Regions from separate parts of the Halomonas sp. ATBC28 genome, predicted to be linked through region 2. Evidence: riboswitches for the same ligand, from Rfam matches in the RefSeq annotation. Region 2 holds a riboswitch; each other region holds the start of a gene.
The links. Region 2 has a riboswitch for thiamine pyrophosphate ahead of thiM (hydroxyethylthiazole kinase). Riboswitches for the same ligand answer to the same signal wherever they lie in the genome.

Region 1 (4,461 bases), on a different contig from region 2:
TGAGGGAGTTGGGGATGTGGCCACCGCGCACACCAGGTCTGGGTTCTGGCGCTTGCGCCAGGAAACGTGCCTGTGATCGCGCATCGATGACAGTTACTCGCTCGTCCTCCAGATGCTGGAAAACATAAGCAGCATCTCGAACCAGAGTGTGGTCGAGTTTGCCAACCACGCTGCCATGCTTGGCCGCATCTGCCACCGAAGCAGAATCGACCTCCCGCCCTTCGGCCAACCACAGCGGCAGGCCGCCATCCAGAACAAACACCTGTTTGAGGCCCATAGCCCGCAGAATCCACCAGGCGCGTGGTGCCGAGTAGATCCCCTGATCGTCGTACAACACCACCAGGCTCTCGGGCTCGATGCCCAATCTACGAACCTCCGCAGTGAACTGCTCTTCCGTCGGGAAGGCGTGAGCTTGGGAAGCTCCGGTATCACAAAGCGCTCCTTCCCGGTCGATCCGGAAACTTCCCGGGATCAGCATCGGACGGTCATAAACAATCGGCTCCTTGCCAACGACATTGGCCATGCTAGCGTCGATCAGTACCAAATGTTCGTTATCCAGATTGTCCTGAAGCCAGTCGGTGGTCACAAGGGGGGAAGACATGGCGTTCTCCGGTCTAGGTCGATAGGTAACAGTACACGATCGCGGACGGGCGCCACCAGCAAGTTGACGCTGCCCACATAATCCACAGCATGCTGATCGACGAACGGCAGAGCGCCGGGCGTGTCGAGCGGATCGGGAGCCGTGTTCATATCGCCTTTTTCTTCAGTGATGGCGGCTCTTCCATTGAAGTTCTATCAACTCTAGCTTGACTCTACTCCACTCTTTCACAACCAAGCAAAGCCTAATTCGGCAGCCCCCCCTTGCATCTCCCCCACCCGCCTCCTACACTCCACCCACGAACAGCTTGACGGGGTGCCGGTGATATCCGGCTGAGATGGCGCAGGGCGTAGCAATTAATGCTGCCAAGTGCTGGTCCCGCTGAACCTGATCCGGCTAATGCACTGCTACTTACACAAGTCGCAGCGCGGGTACCGGCGTAGGGATCAAGCGATGGCCACGGCTTCATTTCACGCCTCCCTTAGTGCCATTTCCTCGATCTTTTTCGCCCCCCTCCGGATCATTACCACCGGAGAAGTCATGGGCTACCGCTTTACTGATCTCACCACCGCCTCTCATGAAGATTGGCGCGCCTATATTGAGCACGATTTTGTGTGCCAATTGGGCACTGCCACGCTGCCTGAGGCGTCGTTTCGCCACTATTTAAAGCAGGACTACCTGTTTTTGATTCACTTCGCTCGCGCCTACGCGCTGGCTGCCTGTAAAAGCCCCACCCTTGCCGATCTTCGCCAGGCCCATGAAGGCTTAAAAGCCATTGTGGATGTGGAGTTGGGCCTGCACGTGGGCTTTTGTCAGGAGTGGGGGATTTCCGAGCAGGAGCTGGAAGCGCTCCCCGAAGCCAGGGCCACCCTGGCCTACACCCGCTATGTATTGGATACCGGCAACCGCGGCGATCTGCTCGATCTGCACGTAGCGCTGGCCCCCTGCCTAGTGGGCTATGGCGAAATCGCCAACTGGTTGAACGCCCAGCCCTCTACCCTACGCGGTAGCCAAAACCCTTTTGACGCCTGGATTGCCATGTACGAAGGCGAGGAGTTTCAGGCCGCCATGCAGGCAGAGCTTGAATGGCTCAATACCCGCTTAGCCGATGTCACCCCCGCCCGCTTTGCCGAACTCAGCAAGATCTTCCGCGATGCCACTCGCCTGGAAATCGACTTCTGGCAGATGGGGTTAGCGCTAATAGACCAAGACCTGACAGCTTAATACAGCACAACAACAAACTATGGAGACCGTAATGAGCAAAACCAACCATTTTTTAGCCGAAACCGCACAGGTCGATGCCGCCGCCATTGCGCCGCTTCCCGGCTCACGTAAGGTGTATATCGAAGGTTCGCGCCCGGATATCCGCGTGCCGTTTCGGGAAATTTCGCTGTCGCCCACCAAAACCAGCAGCATTGACGAAGAGAACCCGCCGCTGCTGGTGTACGATACCTCCGGCCCCTATACCGACCCCAATGCACAGGTTGATCTACGCCAGGGCCTGCCCGCCCTGCGCCGCGCCTGGATTGAAGAGCGCAACGACACCGAATTTCTAGCGGGGCCAACATCGGATTACGGCAACCGCCGCGCCAACGACCCGACGCTTGCCCAGCTACGCTTTGATTTAACCCGCACCCCGCGGCGTGCCCTCTCTACAAAAGACGGGCGGCCTGGAAACGTGACCCAGCTGCACTACGCCCGCCAGGGCATTATTACGCCGGAAATGGAGTTCATCGCCCTGCGGGAAAACCAGCGTCGCCAAACGTTAGGTACCGCTGAAGTAGAGCGGATTCTGGGCCACCAGCACAAAGGTCAGAGCTTTGGCGCCAGCTTGCCGGAGGAGATCACGCCAGAGTTTGTGCGCGATGAAGTCGCCCGAGGGCGGGCAATTATTCCTAACAACATCAACCACCCCGAAAGCGAGCCGATGATTATTGGCCGTAACTTCCTGGTCAAGATTAACGGTAATCTGGGTAACTCGGCGGTAACTTCTTCCATCGAGGAAGAGGTGGATAAGATGACCTGGGGTATCCGCTGGGGCGCGGACACCATCATGGATCTCTCCACTGGGCAGAACATCCACGAAACCCGCGAGTGGATTCTGCGCAACTCGCCGGTACCGATTGGCACGGTGCCTATCTATCAGGCACTGGAAAAGGTCAAAGGCGTGGCCGAAGACCTTACCTGGGAAGTCTTCCGAGATACGCTGATCGAGCAGGCCGAACAGGGGGTGGACTACTTCACCATTCACGCGGGCGTGCTGCTGCGCTATGTGCCGCTCACCGCCAAACGAGTCACCGGCATTGTTAGCCGCGGCGGGTCGATCATGGCCAAGTGGTGTCTGTACCATCACCAGGAGAGCTTCCTGTACACCCACTTCGAGGACATCTGCGAGATCTGCAAGCAGTACGATGTGGCGTTCTCCCTCGGCGATGGTCTGCGCCCCGGCTCGGTGGCGGATGCCAACGACGAAGCGCAAATGGCGGAGCTCAAGACCCTTGGCGAGCTGACCCATATCGCCTGGAAACACGATGTGCAGGTGATGATCGAAGGTCCCGGCCACGTGCCCATGCACTTGGTGAAAGAGAACATGGATAAGCAGCTGGAATACTGCGACGAAGCGCCCTTCTATACCCTCGGCCCGCTGGTGACGGATATCGCTCCCGGCTACGATCATATTACCTCGGGTATTGGGGCAGCGATGATCGGCTGGTTTGGCTGCGCCATGCTCTGCTACGTCACTCCGAAAGAACATCTGGGCCTGCCCAATAAAGACGATGTCAAAACCGGCATCATCACCTACAAGATTGCCGCCCACGCAGCGGACTTGGCCAAGGGCCATCCGGCGGCACAGCGGCGCGACAACGCGCTTTCCAAGGCGCGCTTCGAATTCCGTTGGGAGGACCAGTTCAACCTGGGCCTAGACCCGGATACCGCCCGTGAATACCACGATGAAACCCTGCCGAAGGATTCCGCCAAGGTGGCGCACTTCTGCTCCATGTGCGGGCCGAAGTTCTGCTCCATGAAGATCAGCCAGGAAGTGCGTGACTATGCCAATGAGCACGGCCTGAACGGTGATCAGGAAGCGGTGATGAAAGGCATGGAGGAGCAGGCGGAGAAGTTCCGCAACAAAGGGAGTGAGCTGTATCAGGAAGTTTAAATCTACCAACGCACGATAATTTACTGCTTGCTGCGGCTTTTCCCTGGGGAGCGCTAAAAAATGGCCGCAACCTCCCATCGCTTGTGTGCTCCTTTGTTTTCTAGCGCTGCCCCAAAAGTATGGCTTAACAGTAGTTTTGCGCAACGTAGCTCATTTAACATTTGAGAGTGACGAAAAAAACCTTGGTATAGCTACCCAGCTCATAGCAAATACTATCAATTAAATACCGACTAGTCGGTATTTAATTGACCTAAATCAAAATCACAATTAATAATAATAGGATAATAGAATCCGTTTATTACGTTCTGTGATGCGCCACCGCTGGCACAGAGCGACGAGCTTAAGCCCTTTGGCCCTGGCCCATCCTCTGAGCTGCTCATCAATCGTCTGGCCATCCGCCAACCGAGGATGCAACATTATGAAGTTCAGCAGTAAAAGACAGTGGTTCAAGGGCCTGGCAGCCATAGTTGTTATAGGCATCGCGGCCTGGTTGACCTGGTGGGAACTGCAGCCGGAGGGCCTAGGCGAGGGCATCACCCAAGGCAATGGGCGCATCGAAGCCACCGAGATCGACATCGCCACCCGGGTCGCTGGCCGCCTCGAGGAAGTACTGGTCGAGGAAGGTGAGTTCGTCGATCCAGGCCAAGTGGTCGCCCGTATGGATACCGCCACCCTGGAGGCTGAGCTGGCTCAGGCCAGCGCA
Region 2 (4,461 bases):
GCCTTCGTGAACTGCACCCCAATCGTTGGATATTCATCCAATGGTTGGGGTGTTTTTTTATGGCGATATAAAGAAGATCAAACAACCGAAAGTTGCATTTTTTGCTGTCGATAAGGAGACTAGCACCCTCCCCCGTCACTTACCTTCACTGCGAAGAGCCCTTTCCCATGCGTCTAAACGCCGATTTTAGCCACTTTGCCTGTGTTACCCCGGAAGAGTATCAGTGGGTCGATTCCCCCAGCGCGGGGGTAGAGCGCATGATGTTTGACCGGATTGGTGATGAAGTTGCTCGCGCTACTAGCCTTGTGCGCTACGCCCCCAATACAAAGTTTGAGCGGCATACCCACGGCGGTGGCGAAGAGATTCTGGTATTGGAAGGCGTGTTCGCCGATGAGCATGGGCGCTACGCGGCGGGCAGCTACTTAAGAAACCCCATTGGCACCGGCCATACCCCGCAAATTGGCGAGGAAGGCGCGCTGATATTTGTCAAACTGCACCAGTTTGACCCCAACGACACGCTACAGTTGGCAGTGCCAGCGCATCGGCTGCCCTGGCAGCCTGATCGACGCCCGCGCATTGCCTATAAAATGCTGCACACCTACAAGCAGGAGCGCACCAGCCTAGAGCGCTGGTCGGCGGGCACCTCCATTACCTACCCCACGCTGCTGGGCGGGCTGGAGTTTTTGATTCTGGAAGGCACACTGAGCGATAGCGAACAGAGTTACACGGCAGGCACCTGGTGCCGCTACCCCAGCGGTTCTGCTCCGGCACTTACCGCCGGTGATGATGGCGTCATGATGTACCTCAAACGCGGCCATCTGCCAGCCGCTTAGCTTCGCGACATACCCAGGAACGGCAGCAGCGTAAGGGCGGCAATAAGCCCCACTGCTAGCAGTACTAACACGACCTGCACCGGGTGAGCGGCCAAACGACGCCACAGCGTCTCCGCGTCACCCCGCTCAACCGCCGCCTGGTGCTCGCGTTGGGCGCGCTCAAGGCGCTCCGCCTGGTAGGCTTCTAACGCCGCGATGGCAGCGTCGTGCTGATGTGGATTGCGCAGCCAAATCGCGTCAACGCCCAGGCGGAAAAAGCCCGCCTGGGTTTCATAGGTATCAAAGCCATGGGCAGCGAGCAGGTCACGCACCTCCATGGCCTCTTCGTCGGTCACATGGCGCAGCCGGAACAGTAGTTCAGCCATTGGCGTGCCTCAAGAGTCGCTCTTCCCCACCATCAGGTCTGCCTGAATCACTTCGATCCAGTAGCCGTCCGGGTCTTTAACGAAGATAACATCTTTCATCTTGCCCTGATCGGAGCGTTTGACGAAGGTGACGTCATGCTCGTCGAACCACGCCTGGGCCGCTGCCAAATCCGGTACGTTGAAGCAGATATGCCCAAAGCCCTGGGGTTCGGCATTGCCATCGTGATAGGCGAAATCTTCCTGGTCTTCAGTCCCCCAGTTGTGGGTCAGCTCCAGCAGCCCTTTCTGGCTAAACGTCCAGGCGGTACGCGCTTGTGCATCGTCCGGAACGCTGTCGCTGGGTTCCAGGTTGGCCAGGAAGTAGAGCGAGAACTGCATCTCTTCGAAATCCAGCCGCCGCATCACCTGCATACCAAACACTTTTGAGTAGAACGCCAATGCCTGCTCAGGGTCTTTCACCCGCAGCATGGTGTGGTTTAAACGAAACCCTTGAGTTTGGGGCGGCGTAGCCACGACGCCGGGATGCTGCTCGCCTTGAAAACTCATTTTGCTCTCCTATCGCTGATGTTGATCATTGAATCCATTGAGCTTCACGTACCGCTTACCATGGGGGCTTTATGGCCATAATAACAGCCCTTACAAGCACGTAGGCAGTGTCGTATCGAGGTGCCGATAAGCGCACTGGCAATACTAAACAAAAACCCTACACTTATTCTTCATAAGCTTTACAAAAAGCAGTTCCCGCAACATGAGTGATGCCCCACCTTTGAGGCGTCTACAGGAGTTTTCCATGAGTGCGATCGATATGACGCTGGGTGACCACCTGACGCTAAAACAGCTTTCCAATGCGCTTCACAACGGTTTTTCGCCGATTGTTGAAGTCGAGTCGATGGATGGAATCTACAAAGTGCGTTTTCACCATGCTAACGGCGTGTCTGAGCTGAGCGATAACAAGGGCCACGTCAGTACTTTTCTGGGCACGGGCGAAATCCGCGATACCCTGGGCCAACTGGGCTTGACCCACGGCGTGCTAACCTTCGCCGACCAGTGTGGTGACGAGATGATTGGGGTCGAGGGTAAAGCGATGACACCTGATGAAATGCTTACCTACGGTACGCGTATTTCGTTTCGTTAGATTGCTATCGTCCGCATCCGGGGCTTTACAGGGCTACTCCAGGCAAGGATAGTAATCCCTCGACAGGGGCGCCCTCCGTTACGGTTGGGCTGAGAAGCACCCTTTGAACCTGAACCGGATAACACCGGCGTAGGGAGTCGTGGTAACGCTTACCACCTCCCTGCCGGGAGGATGCTATGACCCTACGCCCGCTTGGCGATTACCTTGAGACGCTACGCTCAGTGACACCGCTGGTTCACTGTATGACCAACTATGTGGCCATGAACAGCACTGCCAACCTGCTGTTAGCCACCGGCGCGTCGCCCGCCATGCTGCATGCGCCTGAAGAAGTGGCTGAATTCACGGCTATCTCCGCGGGGCTGTCGATTAATATCGGTACGATCTCTGCCCACTGGGCTGACGCTATGCTCACCGCCACAGCGACTGCCGATCAGCATGCCATTCCCTGGGTATTAGATCCCGTCGCCGTTGGCGCCACGCGCTATCGCCAAACGCTGTGCGCGAAGCTGCTGACCGCTAAACCCAGCGTGATTCGTGGCAATGCGTCTGAAATTCTTGCCCTTAACGGTTTAGCTAGCCAAGGCCGTGGCGTGGACGCCACAGCCGCCACCGACCAAGCCGTGGACGCTGCAATAGCATTAGCGCAAAAACACGGCTGTATTGTCGCGATGACCGGTGAAAGCGACTGGGTGACGGACGGCACACAGCACTACCGCATTAACGGTGGCCATCCTTTGATGCCCCGCGTAACAACGCTTGGCTGTGGGCTGAGCGCGCTAGTGGCGGGATTTGTGGCTGCCAACCGCGATGCCCCACTGGGTGCAACGGTAGCCGCACTGGCCTGCTTTGCGGTCACAGGGGAGCGTGCGGGCAGCCACGCCAACGGGCCTGGTAGTTTTCAAGTGGCGCTACTGGATGCGCTGTATCAACTCACCCCTGACGACCTCACTACTTATGCCCAACTGGAGGCAATCCATGCCGCTTGATCTATCGCTCTACTTGGTCACCGATGCCACGCTCTGCCGAGAGCATGGTTTGGAACAAACGGTTGAGGCAGCGGTAAAAGGCGGTGTCACCATCGTGCAGTTGCGTGACAAGCATGCCAGCGACGAACAGATGATTGCCCAAGCCAAACGGTTAAAAGCGCTTCTGGCGGGCACCGATGTCCCGCTGATCATTAACGACCGTTTGCAGGTGGCACTAGAAAGCCAGGCAGATGGCCTGCATGTCGGTCAGAGCGACGCAGCCGTTCAGCAAGCGCGCCGGGTGCTAGGTGAGCAAGCGATTATTGGCCTGTCGATCAATACTATCGCCCAGCTGCAAGTCTCTCCGTTTGAGCTACTCGATTATGTCGGGATTGGCCCCGTGTTTGCCACCGAGAGCAAACAAGATCACGCCCAGCCCATCGGCTTTGGCGGTTTAGCGGCGCTGGTCAAGGCGTGCCCACTGCCCAGCGTGGCCATTGGTGGGCTGAAAGCGGATCATGCGATTAGCGTACAGCGCGCGGGAGCGAACGGTTTAGCGGTGATATCGGCCATTTGTGGCCAGCCTGACCCTTACCAGGCAGCGCGCGCTTTTCAGATTTTCCAAGCCGATTCGGCGTCATGAATCAGTTAGAGCATATCGTCGCTTTTGTGCGGGTAGCCGAGTTGGGTAGCTATACCCGCGCTGCTGAAGCGCTGGATATTTCCCGCACTCGCGTATCCCGCCAGGTCATGGCACTGGAAGAGACATTGGGCGCGCGACTGATACAACGCACCACGCGACGACTACATCTCACTGAGGCCGGAGAACGCTATCTAGTCCGCGCCCAAGGGATACTGCAAGCGCTCGATGAGGCCGCCGCCGAGGTGGGCCAAGGTACCAGCGATGTGCGTGGGCGGCTGCGCGTTAATGGGCCGATGAGTTTTGGCACCCGCTACCTGGCGCCACTCGTCGCCCAGTTTATGCATACCCACCCGGCGCTGGAAGTGCGCCTGGATTTGAACGACCGCCGTGTCGACCTGCTTGAAGAGGGTTACGACGTAGCGATCCGTATCGGCAGCCTGCCTGACTCCAGCCTGGTGGCGCGCCGACTGACGCGGTGCCGCCTACTGTTTTGCGCCTCGCCTGAATATCTTGCCAACCA
Region 3 (4,461 bases), on a different contig from region 2:
CGGGGGGGACGAGTAGAGCAAACTCACCCTCTTCAAGGTGAAACTCATGTATTTCGCGCATTCCCAGCGGAGTTACACACTGCGTGCAGCGGTAGGTGTCATCTTCGCCATAAATCAGCCGATGGTACATTTTAAACAGCGTATATAGTGCCAAACCACCCTCAAAGGCTGGCCAGCGCGCAGGGGTCTCGCGAATATCGTTGGTAAGGTTTTGCCCTTCGGCTTCGGCGTCTGCAATTGCATTGGCGAGTGGGGCAGCAAGAATGGCGCTTTTGTCGGCAGGTAGCGGCGTGTTGTGCTTTGAGGCGTGTTCAAAAGCTTGTACCGCGCGCTTAAAATCAGGTACTCCACCCAGGGGGTAGTCGACATGCTGTAGGTCTTCGGGCTCAAACCCGCCGTTTTCCCAGCCATGGATAACACGAAGGGTCATCTGATCACGCTTCATTGGGCGGGCAAGTAGCATATGCAGCATGATACGAATGTGCAGCTGACGCTCATGGGTATCATTTTCAAATGCTCGGTAAGGGTCAGTAAACAGCTCGTTTAGACGACCGGGGGTATGTTCCTTGGCTTCGTTATGGCTCATGACAGTGTCCCTTTGAACGAACTGTTTATTAAGAGTAGCGCATGTTTTTTTGTCACAGAACGAATCTTCAGTATGGCGATTAGGGCGGCTTAATAAAAGCCTCGTAATTTAGCTTTTTGTTACGCAACCGCTAAGCCGTTTTTATGAGATGGCTAAACTTAACAATAAAGAGGTGAGCATGTCTTCATCATTAAGTCGTTTTAACGTACCTGAAACATTGGATGACCTGCCTGACGATATTCGCAGTACCATTTTGGCCGTTCAGGAGAAAGCGGGTTTTGTGCCCAATGTCTTTTTGATGTTGGCCCATCGCCCTGCGGAGTTTCGGGCTTTCTTTGCTTATCACGATGCGTTGATGGAGCGCGAATCAGATACCCTCACCAAAGCCGAAAAAGAGATGATTGTAGTGGCTACCAGCGCGCGTAATCGCTGCCTATATTGTGTGGTTGCTCACGGGGCACTGGTGCGCATTTACAGTAAAGACCCGCTACTCGCTGACCAAGTGGCGATCAACCATCGGGTGGCGCCGATTAGCGAGCGCCACCGGGTGATGCTCGATTTCGCCATGCACTGTGCCATCGATGTGGGTGAAATGACCGATGAATGGCTTGCCCGCCTGCTGGAAGTAGGCTTTAGCCAAGAGGATTGCTGGGATATAGGCGCGATCGCGGCGTTTTTTGGCTTGTCGAATCGGTTGGTTACCCTGGCAGGTACGCCACCCAATGAGGAGTTCTACCTGATGGGGCGAGTGCCTCGCTAAGAGGCGACCAGCGCCCCTTAACTTTACTAAGCTATGATTTTGATTGAGAATAGTTCTTGAGACAGCGCTTCGAAAAGTACCCAAAAACGTACTTAGAAAAAGCGCTTAGCAAAACACCTACATTCACTGTCGCCAGGGGAGCCCTGCATAAAAGGGCTGAGATGCGGCTACGCAGACCCTGGAACCTGATCCGGTTCGTACCGGCGGAGGAAGTGCGACATGCTTTACCTAACGTTAGCCGTGCTTGGTGCGGCGCTGTGCTGCTTTGCTTACTTAGGCCTCCGGGCTCGCTGGGTGAATGGCCCACTTGATGACTATGTCACCGCCCGTAACTCGCAAACGGCATCTACCCTGGGGCTCTCCTTCCTTGCCTCCGGCATGGGCGCATGGATTCTCTTTGCTCCTCCTGAAATCGGCGCCTTTGTTGGCCCGATGGCCCTGGCAGGCTATGCATTAGGCTCTGCGCTGCCGTTTATCGTCTTAGGACTGTATGGGCCGAAGATTCGCCGGGCGCTGCCCGAGGGGCGCAGCATCGCCGAGTTTGCCGAAGCGTGCTATGGCCCTGGTGTAAGGCGCTGGGTAACGCTGGTATCAATCGCCTATATGGCGTGTTTTTTAGCTGCCGAGCTAACCGCTATTGGCGCCATTACCGCGCTGCTTTCCGATGTGCCCCCCGCACTGGTGATTATTGGCGTGGCGCTTACCACGCTCATCTATACTGCGGCAGGTGGTCTACGGGCCAGCCTTGCCACTGACCGTTGGCAGGCGTGGTTGTTACTGGTACTGCTGTGTGTGGTCGGTGGCATGGCCCTATGGCGGCTTCCCACTATTCCCAACGAGGCTGCGCTTTCTGCCATTCCCATCACCAGTGCGCTCAGCGTAGCGTTAACGCTAGTGATCGCGGTTACCGCGGCCAATCTCTTCCATCAAGGCTATTGGCAGCGCGTGTGGGCCGCTCAAGACGATCAAAGCCTGGGGCGCGGGGCATGGTTAGGTGGCGCAATGACGGTAGTCGTCGTCATGGTGATTGGTGGTCTGGGTGTATTGGCCGCGATGAGTGGTGTGCCATTAGGCGAGCCGCCGATGCCATTTTTTGCCCTGTTAAGTGATGCTCCTGTTTGGCTGACGCTACCCGCCTTGGTATTAGCGGTGACCTTGGTGGCCTCCAGCGTTGATACGCTGCAAAATGGTATTGCCTCGTTGGTGGTCGCGCGCAGCGAGCAGCAGGGCGTATCACTGGTGGCTGCCCGCTGGGTGACAGTGGTAGTAATGGTACCGGTGGTATTAATTGCCTTGCAGGGGTTGTCAGTACTGCGTCTGTTTTTGATTGCCGACCTGCTGTGTGCTGCCATTGTGGTACCTGTGCTGTTGGGCCTGTGGCAACGAATGACGCCACTGGCCGCCATTGTAGGTGGCATCGCGGGGCTGCTGGGTGCCATTCTCCCAGGGTGGTTAAGCCAAGGAAGCTTGGTCGCCGGGATGGTGGCCGCCAGTTTTCCGGGCAGTGTCCCTACCTTGGGGCCATTCGTCGGGGCGTTAATCGCCTCAACGCTGGTGAGTGTGCTGTTAGCCTACTTAACGCTAGCTATTCGCAAGGACATCCATGATTCGAACTCTTCTGACTACCCCTGAAGGTGAGACCCACGAGGGGGATGAAAGCCTGTTGGCTGTCTGGCAGGAGACGCCTGGCAGCCATATCTGGATCGATATGCAGGGCGAGTCCCAACAAAGCGAGCGGGCGATTTTAGAGGCGTTTGAGTTTCACCCCATGGCGATTCAAGATGCCCACAAAGAGCGCCATCCGCCAAAAATTGAAGAGTTTGATAATCACACCTTGATTATTTATCGTGGCATCTCCTCCTTTGATGCCGAACTAAACTATCTGCCTCAACAGGTCTGTTTCTTTGTGGGGGAGCGATTTCTGGTCACCCTCCATCCCGGCCAAGCGCTCTCCATAGAACGGCTATTCAACGAGCACGGTAAAGCCTTGCTGGCCCATTCGCCGGAACATGTCGCGCTGCGGGTGATGTATATTTCTGCGGGCTTTTATATCGATAGCCTGCTTGAGTTCGAAACGGCGTTAAGCGATCTGGAAGACGAGCTGCTGGAAAATGGTAATGATGTGCTAATGCGCAAGATCATCACTTACCGTTCCCGGCTGGTTAAAATGCGCCGCATCTTTAGCTACCACCAGGGGATTACCCAAGAACTCACCGCTTATGACTATGAGCATTTACCGCGGGAAGAGAGCGAAACCCTGCACGCCATCAACGATGTAGCGGATCGCTTCGAACGCCTCTACACATTGACCCAAATGTACTACGACATTTGCGGTGACCTAATCGATGGCTATATCTCTATTTCCTCCCACCAGCTAAATATCACCATGCGGGTGCTCACGGTGATTACCGCGATTTTTGTGCCGCTCACGTTTATTGCCGGGATTTACGGTATGAACTTCGAAAATATGCCCGAGCTGCGTTATCAGTATGGCTACTTTTTTGTCTGGGGAGCCATGTTGGGTATTGCGGGAGTCATGATTTGGCTATTTAAGCGCAAGCATTGGTTTTAAGGACAGGTTTTAAGGACAGGTTTTAAGGACGGGGTTTAGTCTCCCCATAGAACGACTCCAGGAAACAAAAAGTTGACCCATGCATAGGTGGTCGGTGGCTGAGTGTGGCATCCTCTCCAGCGACCAAGACTATAAGGCATAAAGCCGTCGACTAGCGTTTTCACTGGGAGTTGTTCCATGACGATTATGATTATCGGGCTGCTGATTTTTTTAGGCAGCCACTCTGTACGTATCTTTGCTGAAAACTGGCGTCAGCAGCAGATTGCGAAACACGGCGAAACCACTTGGAAAGTCGCCTATTCGGCGGTATCCATCGTTGGCCTGGCCATTGCTATATACGGTTTTGGCCAGATGCGCCTTGATCCCATCTATATCTGGTACCCGCCAATGGGAATGCGCCATGCGGTGGCGCTGCTGATGGTGCCGGCCTTTATTATGCTGATGGCGGCATACATTCCGCATAACGCGATTAAGGCCAAACTTGGCCATCCGATGATGCTGGCGGTGAAAGTCTGGGCTTTTGCTCACCTGCTGGCCAACGGT

Region 1: linked by a shared signal. The riboswitch ahead of tenA (thiaminase II) and the one ahead of thiM (hydroxyethylthiazole kinase) in region 2 are both predicted to bind thiamine pyrophosphate.
Region 3: linked by a shared signal. The riboswitch ahead of E0L35_RS18715 (sodium:solute symporter) and the one ahead of thiM (hydroxyethylthiazole kinase) in region 2 are both predicted to bind thiamine pyrophosphate.

Annotation. Positions count from the first base shown of each region.
Region 1 is NZ_VCQL01000005.1:69,294-73,754, reverse strand. It holds gene E0L35_RS06850 (sulfurtransferase) at 1-601, opposite strand, end outside; TPP riboswitch at 900-1,061, shown strand; gene tenA (thiaminase II) at 1,139-1,822, shown strand; gene thiC (phosphomethylpyrimidine synthase ThiC) at 1,854-3,758, shown strand; gene E0L35_RS06835 (HlyD family efflux transporter periplasmic adaptor subunit) at 4,177-4,461, shown strand, end outside.
Region 2 is NZ_VCQL01000007.1:67,222-71,682, reverse strand. It holds gene E0L35_RS09610 (cupin domain-containing protein) at 168-833, shown strand; gene E0L35_RS09605 (DUF6164 family protein) at 830-1,198, opposite strand; gene gloA (lactoylglutathione lyase) at 1,208-1,744, opposite strand; gene E0L35_RS09595 (hypothetical protein) at 1,989-2,333, shown strand; TPP riboswitch at 2,388-2,486, shown strand; gene thiM (hydroxyethylthiazole kinase) at 2,510-3,319, shown strand; gene thiE (thiamine phosphate synthase) at 3,309-3,941, shown strand; gene E0L35_RS09580 (LysR family transcriptional regulator) at 3,938-4,461, shown strand, end outside.
Region 3 is NZ_VCQL01000017.1:87,410-91,870, forward strand. It holds gene E0L35_RS18705 (hypothetical protein) at 1-586, opposite strand, end outside; gene E0L35_RS18710 (peroxidase-related enzyme) at 765-1,346, shown strand; TPP riboswitch at 1,471-1,576, shown strand; gene E0L35_RS18715 (sodium:solute symporter) at 1,566-2,978, shown strand; gene corA (magnesium/cobalt transporter CorA) at 2,950-3,918, shown strand; gene E0L35_RS18725 (NnrU family protein) at 4,096-4,461, shown strand, end outside.